Regions from separate parts of the Arthrobacter phoenicis genome, predicted to be linked through region 2. Evidence: riboswitches for the same ligand, from Rfam matches in the RefSeq annotation. Region 2 holds a riboswitch; each other region holds the start of a gene.

Region 1 (3,472 bases), on a different contig from region 2:
TCGGCGGGCAGGGTCTCGTCGTGGAAGGATTCGGCCGTTTCCGGGTCCAGGGAAAGGGCGAACTGATCGCGCCAGCGGAACTCGAACCGTGCCTTGGACAGGGCGTCGTCGCGTTCGTGGGCGCCCGGGTGGCCTTTGGCGAGGTCCGCGGCGTGGGCGGCGATCTTGTAGGTGATCACGCCGGTTTTGACGTCATCTTTGTTCGGCAACCCGAGGTGTTCTTTGGGCGTGACGTAGCAGAGCATCGCGGTGCCGTAGCGGGCGATCTCCGTGGCGCCGATGGCCGAGGTGATGTGGTCGTAGCCGGGGGCAATGTCGGTCACCAGTGGGCCGAGGGTATAGAACGGGGCGCCGTCGCAGAGTTCCTGCTGGCGTTCGACGTTTTCCCGGACCAGGTGGAAGGGGATGTGGCCCGGGCCTTCGACCATGACCTGCACGTCGTACTTCCAGGCGCGCTTGGTCAGCTCCGCCAGGGTGTCTAGTTCGGCAAACTGTGCGGCGTCGTTGGCATCCGCGGTCGCCCCCGGCCGCAGGCCGTCGCCCAGGGAAAAGGCGACGTCGTACTTGGCGAAGATTTCGCACAGTTCATCGAAGTGGGTGTAGAGGAAGTTCTCCTGGTGATGGGCCAGGCACCAACCGGCCATGATGGACCCTCCGCGGGAGACGATCCCGGTCACCCGGTTTGCGGTCAGCGGCACGTAGCGCAGCAGCACGCCGGCGTGGACGGTCATGTAGTCCACGCCCTGCTCGCACTGCTCGATCACGGTGTCCCGGTAGATCTCCCAGGTCAGGTCATTGGCCTCGCCGTTGACCTTCTCCAGCGCCTGATAGATCGGGACCGTGCCGATCGGGACGGGGGAGTTGCGGATGATCCATTCACGGGTGGTGTGGATGTCATCGCCGGTGGAGAGGTCCATCACCGTGTCTGCGCCCCACTGGGCGGCCCACTGCAGTTTGTCCACTTCCTCGGCAATGGAGCTGGTCACGGCCGAGTTGCCGATGTTGGCGTTGATCTTCACCAGGAACGCCTTGCCGATGATCATCGGCTCGGATTCAGGGTGGTTAATGTTGTTCGGAATGATGGCCCGGCCCGCCGCCACCTCACTGCGGACCAGTTCAACGTCGCAGTTCTCCCGCACTGCCACGAACCGCATCTCCTGCGTGATCACGCCCTGGCGGGCGTAGTGCATCTGGGTGACCGTCTTGCCGTTGAGGGCGCGGCGGGGCACCGGCTGCGCGCCCTTCCATTCCGCGGACGCGGCACCCCGGCGCACGGCGGACTTGCCGTCATCGAGCAGGTTCCGTTCCCGTCCGCCGTAGGGCTCGGTGTCGCCCCGGGATTCTATCCATTCGGACCGGAACGGCTCCAGGCCGATTACCGGATCGCTGCCGGGCCCGGCCGTCCGGTACACCGTGAACGGTGGATTCTTCACCCCGTTCGGAGAGTCCTCCAAGGCGATCTCCGTGACAGGGACGCTAATGCCGTGTTCCGGGTCGCGGGCGTACGCGAGCGAATGTGAATTCATGGCGTTCATCAGTGGTTTCCTACTTCCTTCGCCGGCATGACCCGGACAGGTTCAACGGTCGCAGGCTGCATCAGCCCGATCTCAGCCCCTGCATTAGGGCACCCGTGTGGATGAAAAAACCCTAGCACCCCGGCGTGCCCGTTCCGGTTGGATGATGACTGGTGTTCCCCGGAGGGCCTCCATCCTCGGAAGCAGGCCCTCCCAGCGATGGGGATATGACATATCTCCGGCAGCTGAGGCCTCCTGTTCGCAGCTGCCGGGGCTGACGCGCTCCTCGGTCAACCGCCAGCCCGGCCAACGCACAGCACCCGGGAATGGTGCAGACGCCTTCTGCTATTCCGTGCAGTCGACTTCTGAAACTGACATCAACCCTCGTCATAGGAATTAGCTAAAACCGCCAAACCGAGCTGCGAAAAAACCGCCAATCCGAACTAGCAGTCACACAGGAGGAGCGTCGGGATCTGGTCGGGTTTAGAGGTAGCTGCAGATGCGTTCGGGGTCGCAGGCTGCAGGGTCCCCGGCGGCCGCGGCGTCATGAAATTCGGCAACGGTTGCACGCAGTGCCGTGAGTTCTGCGATCCGGGCGTCGAGGTCGCGGAGCTGTTTGGCCAGCAGATCCCGGACGTGTACGCAGGGGCCTGGCCGATGTCCCGGACGGAGAGGATGTCACCGATCTGGGCAAGGGTCAGTCCGGCCGTGCGGCCGCGGCGGATGAATTCCAGCCGGCTGACTGTTTCCTGGGCGTAGTCGCGGTATCCGTTCGGTGCCCTGTCGGCGGCCGGCAATAGGCCGCGGTCCTCGTAGAACCGCAGGGTCTTGGCCGTCATGCCCGCGGCTGCGGCAGTTTCGCCGATAAGCATCATGCACCTCTCGTCCCCGGGGGGTTCCTCCTTGACCTTCCAGTTTAGTGGAAGGTCAACAGGGGGTAGGAACCCGCGGGTGGCGCCCCGGGCCGGGAGAGCGGAGTCAGCCTCTTGACCTTCCCCCTCGGTGGAAGGTGCAGACTGGGGCAGAACCATATACGAGGCACTGTTACGGGTATTTCGGGACGTCGCTGCTGTACGACTTTGGAGGATTCCATGTCTGAACCAACACCTGATTTTGATCTGGCCGTCATCGGATCGGGCGGCGGAGCATTCGCGGCCGCGATCCGGGCGACCAACCTGGGCAAACGCGTCCTGATGATCGAGCGCTCCACCGTCGGCGGCACGTGCGTGAACACCGGCTGCGTGCCGTCCAAGGCACTCCTGGCCGCGGCAGAGGCCAGGCAAGTTGCCCTGGACGGAGCAGGCCGGTTCCCCGGCATCAGCACCTCAGCCGGGCCGGTGGACATGGCCGGGCTGATCGGTGGGAAGCGTTCCCTGGTGGAGACGATGCGTTCGGATAAGTACGTGGACCTGATCGCGGACTATGGCTGGGAGCTGCGCCAGGGCAATGCCGTGTTCACCGGCACCCAGGACGATCCCGTCCTGGAAATCACCGGACAGGACGGGATGCGGGAGTCCGTAAGGGCCGCGCACTATCTGGTGGCCACTGGGTCGGCTCCGTGGGCGCCCCCGATCGAGGGTTTGGCAGACACGGACTACCTGACCGCCACCACCGCGATGGAACTCGAGGAGGTCCCCGACTCCCTGCTCGTGCTCGGCGGCGGGTACGTGGCCCTGGAACAGGCCCAGCTCTTCGCCCGGCTCGGGTCCAAGGTCACCATGCTGGTCCGCTCCCGCCTGGCCTCGGCCGAGGAACCCGAAGCCTCCCGCGCCCTGATGGGCGTCTTCGCCGACGAGGGCATCCGCGTCGTCCGCCGGGCGGCCGTGTCCTCCGTACGTACGGATCCGGCCACCCGCGGGATCGTTGCGACCGCGGCCGCCTCCGGCGGCCAGGAGGAATTCCGGGCCGCCAGGCTGCTCGTCGCCACGGGAAGGCGCCCGGTCACGGACGGCCTGAAC
Region 2 (3,472 bases):
CCACGCCGTCGAAGGTCACCGGGTCGCGGTGCGCCGCGGCCTTCACGGCGGGCTCCTGTGCGCTGTCTGCTTCGTTCATGCCGTTCATCCTCCCTGTACCGCGGTGACGAGTTCGACGTCGTCGCCCTCGATGAGTTCTGTCGCGTGCCACCGGCTGCGGGGCACGACCTCGGCGTTGCGTGCGACGGCGACGCCGAGTTTGCGTCCGTCCGTGGCCTGGCCGTTATCCGCCAGGGGCCGTCCGGTGACGCCGCTGACGAGGGCGCCGACCGTGGCGTTGTCCGGGAGCGCGTGCGGCTTCCCGTTGAGGGTGATGTTCATGCTGTTGTCCTGTGGGTCGCGGGGTGGAGAGCATTGGTACGGCTGGGCGCCCGGGTGGTCGCCTGGCTGGTCGACTGGCTGCGCTCAGCGTCGGCGTGCGGGCGGTCGAAGCGGTCCGGGAGGAACCCGTCCCAGCGCGGGTCCGGGGTGCCGTCCAGCAGCTCCCGGCAGATGGCGGCGGCGGCCGGGGTCAGCAGCACCCCGTGCCGGAAGAAGCCGGTGGCAATCACCAGGCCCGGGACGTGGCCGCCGCCGGGGGCACGGACCCGTCCCAGCAGCGGGGCGTTGTCCGGGGTGCCGGGGCGGGCCCTGGCCGTGGCCTCGACGAGTTCCAGCTCGGCGACGGCCGGGACCAGCTGCTGGGCGTCGCGCAGCAGCTGGTAGACCCCGCCGGCGGAGACCGCCCGGTCATAAGCCTGGTCCTCGCGCTGGGTGGCGCCAACCACCACGGTGCCGTCCCCGCGCGGAACGATGTAGACCGGGATACCCCGGACCAGCCCGCGGACGGTGGAACTCAGCAGGGGACGCAGCCGCTCGGGCACCCGGAGCCGGAGAATGTCGCCATGGACCGGACGCAGCGGCAGGGTGAGCCCGGCCGGGAGGTCCTGCAGGGCGGCGGCGCCCAGGCCGTTGGCCACGATGGTCTCGGCCGCCCGGACCTCCCCTCCCCCGCTGAGCCGGACGCCGGCAACCCGGCCGTCCGCCTGAATCAGGCCCTCGGCGCGGTGCGGGACGGCCCGGAATCCGGTGTCGGCGGCCAGCAGGGCTCTGATCCGGGTGATCAGCCGGCGCGGGTCCACCTGGTGGTCGGCGGGGATCTCGAAGGCGCAGGAGATCGCCGGGCTGAGCAGCGGTTCGCGGCGGCGGGCCTCCCGCACGGTGAGGGGTTCGACGGACAGTCCCGAGGCCAATTGGAGGGCGCGCAGGTCCGCGAGCGCCTGCCGGTCCGCGGCGTCCGCCCCCACGGCGAGGGTCGGCGTCGTCAGGTAGCCGGTGCCGGCTCCCCCGTCACCGCCGTCGGCGAGGCGGCCGGCGAAGGCGGGCCAGAGCCGGGAGGACTCCAGCATCAGCGGCAGGAGCCCCTCCTCCTGGTAGTGGAGTTCGCTGACGGGGGCCAGCATGCCGGCGGCGGCCCAGCTGGCCCCGTCCCCGGGGGCGTCGTCGACCAGCGCCACGGTCCGCCCGGAGCGTCGGAGTTCCCACGCGATGCCGTGGCCGATCACGCCCCCGCCAATCACGACGGCGTCGACCGCGTCTACGGCGGTCCCAGGGCCGGGGGTGGTGTTCATGGGTTCCTTCCCTACGCCGGTACTAGCCGGATCAGGTCAAGCGGTCGGCTCTGACGCCCTCTCAGCCCTGCGCCGTCGACGGCGTGCGGGGCTCCCGCGGTATGCGCCCAGTTTAGAGGAACTACGCTTGGGGCATGAGCCAGGACGTCCACAGCACCGCCCGTTTGTACCTCTGCACCGATGCCCGCAAGGACCGTGGAGACTTTGAAACCTTTGTCGATGCCGCGTTTACCGGGGGCGTGGACATCATCCAGCTCCGGGACAAGACCATCGAAGCCGCGGAGGAACTCGAACTCCTGGAGGTCCTGCACACGGTCGCAGCGCGCCACGGCCGGCTGTGGGCGGTCAACGACCGGGCGGACCTGGCCTCGCTGGCCGGCGCCCCGGTGTTCCACATCGGGCAGAAGGACATTCCGTTCGGTGCGGCCCGTGACTTCCTCGGCAAGGACACCGTGATCGGCCTGTCCACCCACACCCCGGAGCAGGTCGACGCCGCCATCGCCGCCGCGCCGGGCCGGAGCGGGCTGGACTACTTCTGCGTGGGCCCCGTCTGGGCCACCCCCACCAAGCCCGGCCGTGCCGCCGTCGGCCTGGACCTGGTCCGCTACGCCGCCGACGCGATCGAGCGCGCCGAGGCCGCGGGCGACGGCGGCAAGGTGGCCGGCGTCGTGCCGTGGTTCGCAATCGGCGGCATCGACCTGACCAACGTGGAGCAGGTCCTCGACGCCGGGGCCCGGCGGATCGTGGTGGTCCGGGCGATCACCGAGGCCGACGACCCCGCTGCTGCGGCACAGGCCCTGCTCGCCGCCCTCGACGCCCGGGCGTAAACGCGGCCGGGTACTTCGGGCGCCGGGCGGGTGCAGGCTCTCTACCCGGCGAGGCCCAAGAGGGTCATCCGGCGTGAGTGCGCCGTGGCCAGCGAGGTCAGCAACGCCCGGACCGGATCCGTGCCCGCCGCGACGCCGTTGCCTGCAGCGCCGTTGCCCGTTGCCCCGTTGCCCGCTGCTTCCGAACCCTGGACGCCAAGGAAGGCATGGTCGGCCGCGACCCGCTGCGCCTGGGTCAGCGCCTCGCCGAGGAGCCGCCGTGCCCACAGCGCCAGCCGGGAGGCCAGCCGTGGATCGTCGGCCAGGGCCTGCTTGAGCCGTTCGCGCAGCACCCCGGTGGCCTCTTCGGAGGCCTGGACCTGCTCCACCAGTGCCGCGGTGGCGGGATCCAGCCGCGGAATCAGGGAGCGGTAGAAGTCGGCGGAGACGGTGTCGATGACGTACGCCTTCATTAGCGACTCGAACCAGTCGGCCGGCCGCGTCCGCTCATGGAAGTGGTCAACCGAGCGCTGGAACGGCACCATGGCGCCCTCCACGTCCTCGCCCATGTCCTGCAGCCGGGCGCACACCAACTCGTAGTGCTCGAACTCCCGCACCGCCAGCCGGCCCAGCACGGCCCGGTCCCGGAGGGTGGGCGCATAGCGGGCGTCGGAGGAAAGCCGTTCAAAGGCGGAGAGTTCGCTGTAGGCCATCACGCCGAGCAGGTCCGTGAGAAAGCGGTGATCGCGGGCGGAATCCGGCGTCGGAGTGCTCATCGTTCAAGACTAGCGGCGGATTTCGGGCTACCCTGACTTTCGTGTCTCACCATCGCCTGACGCCGAGCGTCCGCCAGCAGCAAAACCAGCTAGCCAAGGCGCTGAAGGCCCTGCGCACCCTCCTGGAACTGCCCGGGCCGTTCCCCGAAGAGGCGCTGCGCGACGCCGAGGCGGCGGTGGCCGGGCACGAACTCCCCGGCCTGGACCTGACGCACGTGGAGTTCGTGACGATCGACCCGGCGTCGTCCACGGATCTGGACCAGGCACTGTTCATTGATCG
Region 3 (3,472 bases), 860 kb from region 2:
GCAGCCGCTCCAGCAGTTCGTCCACCCGGTCCGCGCCGCGGCCGAGCTGCCGCGGCCCGAAGGTCAGTTCGTCCAGCACCCGGCCGGTCACGAACTGGTGTTCGGGTTCCTGGAAGACCGTGCCGATCCGCGGGATCAGCTGCTGTGCCTTCCAGACGTAGGGGTCGATGCCCGCGCCGGCGCTGAGGTCGGTGGTGGCGGACACGGTCCCGGCCACCGGGGCCAGCAGCCCGGCGAGGGTCAGGGCGAAGGTCGATTTCCCGGCGCCGTTGGGCCCGGTGATGGTGAGCGCGCGTCCGGCGCGGACCTGCGCGGCGATGCCCTCCTGCACCGGCACGGGCGGCACCGGCCGGAAACGGGTCCGGAGGCCGCCGCGGCGGGGACGGTCGCGGGACACGGCCAGGGACTCTGCGGCCAGCAGCAGGCGGCCGGCCTGGAGGCCAGGCTCCGGACCCTGCCCGGTTACGCCGGCGCTCCGGGCACGGGTGGCGGGCACGTGGCCCGGGACCCAGACTCCGGCGGCGATCAGCATCTCCCGCGCCTCGGCCAGGACCCGGTCCGGCGGCCCGTCCAGCAGCACCGCGGATTCGCCCGCGGTGCCGGGCTGGAGCACCACGATCCGGTCCACCAGGTCCTTCCACACGGAAACCCGGTGTTCGACCACCACCAGGGTGGCGCCGGTCCGGTCCAGGCAGCGGCCCACAGCGTCGCGGACCTCCAGCACGCCGGCGGGGTCAAGGTTGGCGGTGGGTTCGTCCAGCAGCAGCAGCCCGGGCCGCATGGCGAGGATGCCGGCCAGGGCCAGCCGCTGCTTCTGCCCGCCGGAGAGGGCCGAGGTCGGGTGCCCCAGGGGCAGGGACCCGAGCCCGACGTCGTCGAGCGCCTCCCCCACCCTCGCCCAGATCTCCGCGGGCGGGACGGCGAGGTTCTCCGCCCCGAACGCGACGTCGTCGCCCACGCGGGAGAGCACCACCTGGGTCTCCGGGTCCTGCTGCACCAGCCCGGCGCGTCCGCGCCGGTCCCGGGGCGGGGCACCGTCGATCAGCAGGCTGCCGGCCTCGTCGGCGTCGTCGGCATCCGCGTCCGCGCCGCCGCCCTCGCCGAGGACCCCGGCGAGGGCGTGCAGAAGGGTCGACTTACCGGCGCCGGAGGGACCCAGCAGCAGGACGCGTTCGCCCGGGCTGATGTCCAGGTCCAGTCCGCTGATGGCGGGGCGGGACCGTCCGGCGTGCCGCCAGCCCCAGCCGCGGGCGGTGACCGCGGCGGGGCGGACGTCGTCGGCGTTCATGCGCGGGGTGTCAGGAGAAGACGGGTTCGGTGGCCGCCTTGCGGGAGGCGAAGGAGGCCAGCACCCCGGTCCGGGCCAGGCCGCGGGTGGCGATCCAGGCCAGGCCGCCGGCGATCACGGCACCGGAGATGGCGCAGAAGACGATGTAGGCGGCCTTGTCCCCGGCCTCGAAGGCGATGTTCCAGCCCCAGGGCAGGAAGCAGTCGTTCAGGCCGCAGAAGAGGCCCGCGCCGGCGCCGGCGAGCAGGGAGACCGGGAGGTTGAACTTGGTGTAGCGGAACGCGGCGAAGACCAGCTCCGCGCCGAGGCCCTGCAGGATGCCGGAGATCAGCACGGTGGTGCCGTACTGGGAGCCCATGATCAGCTCGCCAGTGGCGGCAACGGCTTCGCAGAACAGCGCGGCGCCGGGCTTGCGGACCACCAGCATGCCGAGGACCGCGGGGATCATCCAGCCGCCGGCGTAGAGGCCGGTCAGGGGCGGGTAGACGGCGGTGAGCGGGACGGACACCACGTTGGCGCCCTGGTCCCAGGCCCAAAAGATGACGCCGCCGGCGATCGCGATCAGCGCCGCCAGGACAATGTCGACCACGCGCCAGCTCTTCTTGCCGGCTGCTGTGGCGCGGGGGGTGGAAATATCGGTCATGTCGTCCTCCTGAGGTACAGGAGGGGAGGGTGTTCCGGCCACGGCGGCCGCTGCCGCGTGTTCCGGACACCCTGAGAACTCGACTCCCTTGCGCCGGTACTAACCGGATCAGGTTCGAGGGTCTGCGGCTGTCCGCACTCTCAGCGCCCACCTACGGTTCCCGGATTCCTCCGGAAGGGTCCGACGGCGGCGCTCCCCTGTCGTTGTGAATGTCGCCCGTGTGGGCTGGGCCAGTTTACACCCGCGCCGCCGGGGCCCGCCTCCCCTTCCGGCCGAGCCCGATCAGCACGATGCCGACCGCCACGAACGGCGCCCAGGGTGCGCTCCGGTCTCTGTCCATGCCCGACGGTAGGCCGGGCGGCGCGCGGCGGACAGGGGCGTCCGCCCCGGACCGGTGTGCCAGTAGGCTAGGGGCAGTCCTGTTTCCACCCGCAAGGAGCACGAAATGAACATTGTCATCAAACTGCTCGGCACCGGCATCAGCCTGGTCGCCGGTCTCGTCGGCACCAAGCTCGTGGACACCGTCTGGGAGAAGACCACCGGCAACAAGCCGCCGAAGGGCCACGACGACGACGTCCCCACCACGCTGCGCCAGGCCCTGACCTTCGCGCTGATCTCGGCCTCGGTGAGCGCCGTCATCCAGGTCCTCGCCAACCGCGGCACGCAGCGGGCCATCACCCGCTTCGCCAAGACCCAGGACATCGTCTAGGCGCACCGCACCACCAGACTCCGACGGGGAGTCCCCCGGGCATCAGTCCCGGCGGGGCTCCCCGTCGTCGTTGAAGCCGCGTTCCCCGGCGGCCTGCTGCACCACCGCTTCCAGCTCGTCCGCGCTCAGCAGCTCCGGGTGGAGATGCTTGGTGCGATAGCCGGCACGGCCCACCATGTGCGCGGAGACCGGAACGGTCAGCAGCTGGAAGATCCACGCGACCACCAGCACCGGCCACACCCACCAGGTGCGCATCTGCAGGCCCACGGCGCACAGCAACAGGAACAGGCCCAGGACCTGCGGCTTGGTGGCGGCGTGCATCCGGCTCATCAGGTCCGGGAAGCGGAGCAGGCCGATCGCCGCGCCGAGGGACATCAGCGCGCCCACCACCATGAACACTCCGGACACGGCGTCGATCACCGGGTCTGCGGAAAAGGTCTCATGATTCATGGGGATGCCTCCTCCGGTCGGCCACGAAGCGGGCCACGGTCACCGAGCCGACGAAGCCGATGATCGAGATCGCCACCAGCAGCATCAGGTTGTTCAGGTGCCGGTTGACGGCCATGTCGATGCACAGCGCCGCGCCCAGGATGGCCAGCAGCACGTCGGCGGCGAGGACCCGGTCCAGCAGGGACGGCCCGCGGGCGATCCGGATGATGGCGCCGCCTGCCGCGAGGGACAGGATGACGGCGGTCACGGCCAGGACGATCGGCATCATGCGGCTGCCTCCTGTTTGAGGGCGGAAACTTCCTCCGGGGTGCCCATGATCCGGATCAGGCCGGCCTCGGTGTCCCGAACGTCCTTGCGGAGCTTGGCGGCGTCGTCGGCGTCG
Region 4 (3,472 bases), on a different contig from region 2:
CAGCATGGTGACCTTGGACCCGAGCCGGGCGAAGAGCTGGGCCTGTTCCAGGGCCACGTACCCGCCGCCGAGCACGAGCAGGGAGTCGGGGACCTCCTCGAGTTCCATCGCGGTGGTGGCGGTCAGGTAGTCCGTGTCTGCCAAACCCTCGATCGGGGGCGCCCACGGAGCCGACCCAGTGGCCACCAGATAGTGCGCGGCCCTTACGGACTCCCGCATCCCGTCCTGTCCGGTGATTTCCAGGACGGGATCGTCCTGGGTGCCGGTGAACACGGCATTGCCCTGGCGCAGCTCCCAGCCATAGTCCGCGATCAGGTCCACGTACTTATCCGAACGCATCGTCTCCACCAGGGAACGCTTCCCACCGATCAGCCCGGCCATGTCCACCGGCCCGGCTGAGGTGCTGATGCCGGGGAACCGGCCTGCTCCGTCCAGGGCAACTTGCCTGGCCTCTGCCGCGGCCAGGAGTGCCTTGGACGGCACGCAGCCGGTGTTCACGCACGTGCCGCCGACGGTGGAGCGCTCGATCATCAGGACGCGTTTGCCCAGGTTGGTCGCCCGGATCGCGGCCGCGAATGCTCCGCCGCCCGATCCGATGACGGCCAGATCAAAATCAGGTGTTGGTTCAGACATGGAATCCTCCAAAGTCGTACAGCAGCGACGTCCCGAAATACCCGTAACAGTGCCTCGTATATGGTTCTGCCCCAGTCTGCACCTTCCACCGAGGGGGAAGGTCAAGAGGCTGACTCCGCTCTCCCGGCCCGGGGCGCCACCCGCGGGTTCCTACCCCCTGTTGACCTTCCACTAAACTGGAAGGTCAAGGAGGAACCCCCCGGGGACGAGAGGTGCATGATGCTTATCGGCGAAACTGCCGCAGCCGCGGGCATGACGGCCAAGACCCTGCGGTTCTACGAGGACCGCGGCCTATTGCCGGCCGCCGACAGGGCACCGAACGGATACCGCGACTACGCCCAGGAAACAGTCAGCCGGCTGGAATTCATCCGCCGCGGCCGCACGGCCGGACTGACCCTTGCCCAGATCGGTGACATCCTCTCCGTCCGGGACATCGGCCAGGCCCCCTGCGTACACGTCCGGGATCTGCTGGCCAAACAGCTCCGCGACCTCGACGCCCGGATCGCAGAACTCACGGCACTGCGTGCAACCGTTGCCGAATTTCATGACGCCGCGGCCGCCGGGGACCCTGCAGCCTGCGACCCCGAACGCATCTGCAGCTACCTCTAAACCCGACCAGATCCCGACGCTCCTCCTGTGTGACTGCTAGTTCGGATTGGCGGTTTTTTCGCAGCTCGGTTTGGCGGTTTTAGCTAATTCCTATGACGAGGGTTGATGTCAGTTTCAGAAGTCGACTGCACGGAATAGCAGAAGGCGTCTGCACCATTCCCGGGTGCTGTGCGTTGGCCGGGCTGGCGGTTGACCGAGGAGCGCGTCAGCCCCGGCAGCTGCGAACAGGAGGCCTCAGCTGCCGGAGATATGTCATATCCCCATCGCTGGGAGGGCCTGCTTCCGAGGATGGAGGCCCTCCGGGGAACACCAGTCATCATCCAACCGGAACGGGCACGCCGGGGTGCTAGGGTTTTTTCATCCACACGGGTGCCCTAATGCAGGGGCTGAGATCGGGCTGATGCAGCCTGCGACCGTTGAACCTGTCCGGGTCATGCCGGCGAAGGAAGTAGGAAACCACTGATGAACGCCATGAATTCACATTCGCTCGCGTACGCCCGCGACCCGGAACACGGCATTAGCGTCCCTGTCACGGAGATCGCCTTGGAGGACTCTCCGAACGGGGTGAAGAATCCACCGTTCACGGTGTACCGGACGGCCGGGCCCGGCAGCGATCCGGTAATCGGCCTGGAGCCGTTCCGGTCCGAATGGATAGAATCCCGGGGCGACACCGAGCCCTACGGCGGACGGGAACGGAACCTGCTCGATGACGGCAAGTCCGCCGTGCGCCGGGGTGCCGCGTCCGCGGAATGGAAGGGCGCGCAGCCGGTGCCCCGCCGCGCCCTCAACGGCAAGACGGTCACCCAGATGCACTACGCCCGCCAGGGCGTGATCACGCAGGAGATGCGGTTCGTGGCAGTGCGGGAGAACTGCGACGTTGAACTGGTCCGCAGTGAGGTGGCGGCGGGCCGGGCCATCATTCCGAACAACATTAACCACCCTGAATCCGAGCCGATGATCATCGGCAAGGCGTTCCTGGTGAAGATCAACGCCAACATCGGCAACTCGGCCGTGACCAGCTCCATTGCCGAGGAAGTGGACAAACTGCAGTGGGCCGCCCAGTGGGGCGCAGACACGGTGATGGACCTCTCCACCGGCGATGACATCCACACCACCCGTGAATGGATCATCCGCAACTCCCCCGTCCCGATCGGCACGGTCCCGATCTATCAGGCGCTGGAGAAGGTCAACGGCGAGGCCAATGACCTGACCTGGGAGATCTACCGGGACACCGTGATCGAGCAGTGCGAGCAGGGCGTGGACTACATGACCGTCCACGCCGGCGTGCTGCTGCGCTACGTGCCGCTGACCGCAAACCGGGTGACCGGGATCGTCTCCCGCGGAGGGTCCATCATGGCCGGTTGGTGCCTGGCCCATCACCAGGAGAACTTCCTCTACACCCACTTCGATGAACTGTGCGAAATCTTCGCCAAGTACGACGTCGCCTTTTCCCTGGGCGACGGCCTGCGGCCGGGGGCGACCGCGGATGCCAACGACGCCGCACAGTTTGCCGAACTAGACACCCTGGCGGAGCTGACCAAGCGCGCCTGGAAGTACGACGTGCAGGTCATGGTCGAAGGCCCGGGCCACATCCCCTTCCACCTGGTCCGGGAAAACGTCGAACGCCAGCAGGAACTCTGCGACGGCGCCCCGTTCTATACCCTCGGCCCACTGGTGACCGACATTGCCCCCGGCTACGACCACATCACCTCGGCCATCGGCGCCACGGAGATCGCCCGCTACGGCACCGCGATGCTCTGCTACGTCACGCCCAAAGAACACCTCGGGTTGCCGAACAAAGATGACGTCAAAACCGGCGTGATCACCTACAAGATCGCCGCCCACGCCGCGGACCTCGCCAAAGGCCACCCGGGCGCCCACGAACGCGACGACGCCCTGTCCAAGGCACGGTTCGAGTTCCGCTGGCGCGATCAGTTCGCCCTTTCCCTGGACCCGGAAACGGCCGAATCCTTCCACGACGAGACCCTGCCCGCCGAACCGGCCAAGACCGCGCACTTCTGCTCCATGTGCGGTCCCAAGTTCTGTTCCATGCGGCTCTCCCAGGACATCCGCGACCAGTTCGGAGGCATGTCCGAACAGGAAGCCATCGCAGGAATGGAGGCCAAGTCCACCGAATTCCTCGAATCCGGCGGGAAGGTCTACCTGCCCGAACCGGTTCTGCCCAGGAGCTAGGAGCGGGTCCGGCCAGGGCCGGTCCTTCGTGGCCGGT

Evidence for each region. Region 2 has a riboswitch for thiamine pyrophosphate ahead of thiO (glycine oxidase ThiO). Riboswitches for the same ligand answer to the same signal wherever they lie in the genome.
Region 1: it holds a riboswitch for thiamine pyrophosphate, as region 2 does, so the genes downstream of both, thiC (phosphomethylpyrimidine synthase ThiC) here and thiO (glycine oxidase ThiO) in region 2, are expected to answer to the same signal.
Region 3: it holds a riboswitch for thiamine pyrophosphate, as region 2 does, so the genes downstream of both, ABC337_RS09095 (ECF transporter S component) here and thiO (glycine oxidase ThiO) in region 2, are expected to answer to the same signal.
Region 4: it holds a riboswitch for thiamine pyrophosphate, as region 2 does, so the genes downstream of both, thiC (phosphomethylpyrimidine synthase ThiC) here and thiO (glycine oxidase ThiO) in region 2, are expected to answer to the same signal.

Annotation. Positions count from the first base shown of each region.
Region 1 is NZ_JBDFMK010000005.1:7,979-11,450, forward strand. Features, by position in the region: gene thiC (phosphomethylpyrimidine synthase ThiC) at 1-1,535, opposite strand, end outside; TPP riboswitch at 1,533-1,642, opposite strand; partial or broken gene ABC337_RS18480 (heavy metal-responsive transcriptional regulator) at 1,998-2,386, opposite strand; gene merA (mercury(II) reductase) at 2,606-3,472, shown strand, end outside.
Region 2 is NZ_JBDFMK010000001.1:2,814,993-2,818,464, reverse strand. Features, by position in the region: gene ABC337_RS13300 (thiazole synthase) at 1-79, opposite strand, end outside; gene thiS (sulfur carrier protein ThiS) at 85-321, opposite strand; gene thiO (glycine oxidase ThiO) at 318-1,610, opposite strand; TPP riboswitch at 1,601-1,718, opposite strand; gene thiE (thiamine phosphate synthase) at 1,745-2,437, shown strand; gene ABC337_RS13280 (ferritin-like fold-containing protein) at 2,479-3,192, opposite strand; gene ABC337_RS13275 (RNB domain-containing ribonuclease) at 3,234-3,472, shown strand, end outside.
Region 3 is NZ_JBDFMK010000001.1:1,951,730-1,955,201, reverse strand. Features, by position in the region: gene ABC337_RS09100 (ABC transporter ATP-binding protein) at 1-1,288, opposite strand, end outside; gene ABC337_RS09095 (ECF transporter S component) at 1,299-1,931, opposite strand; TPP riboswitch at 1,999-2,140, opposite strand; gene ABC337_RS09090 (DUF4235 domain-containing protein) at 2,377-2,640, shown strand; gene mnhG (monovalent cation/H(+) antiporter subunit G) at 2,683-3,090, opposite strand; gene ABC337_RS09080 (MrpF/PhaF family protein) at 3,080-3,358, opposite strand; gene ABC337_RS09075 (Na+/H+ antiporter subunit E) at 3,355-3,472, opposite strand, start outside.
Region 4 is NZ_JBDFMK010000003.1:90,901-94,372, reverse strand. Features, by position in the region: gene merA (mercury(II) reductase) at 1-633, opposite strand, end outside; gene ABC337_RS18145 (heavy metal-responsive transcriptional regulator) at 853-1,242, shown strand; TPP riboswitch at 1,598-1,707, shown strand; gene thiC (phosphomethylpyrimidine synthase ThiC) at 1,705-3,435, shown strand.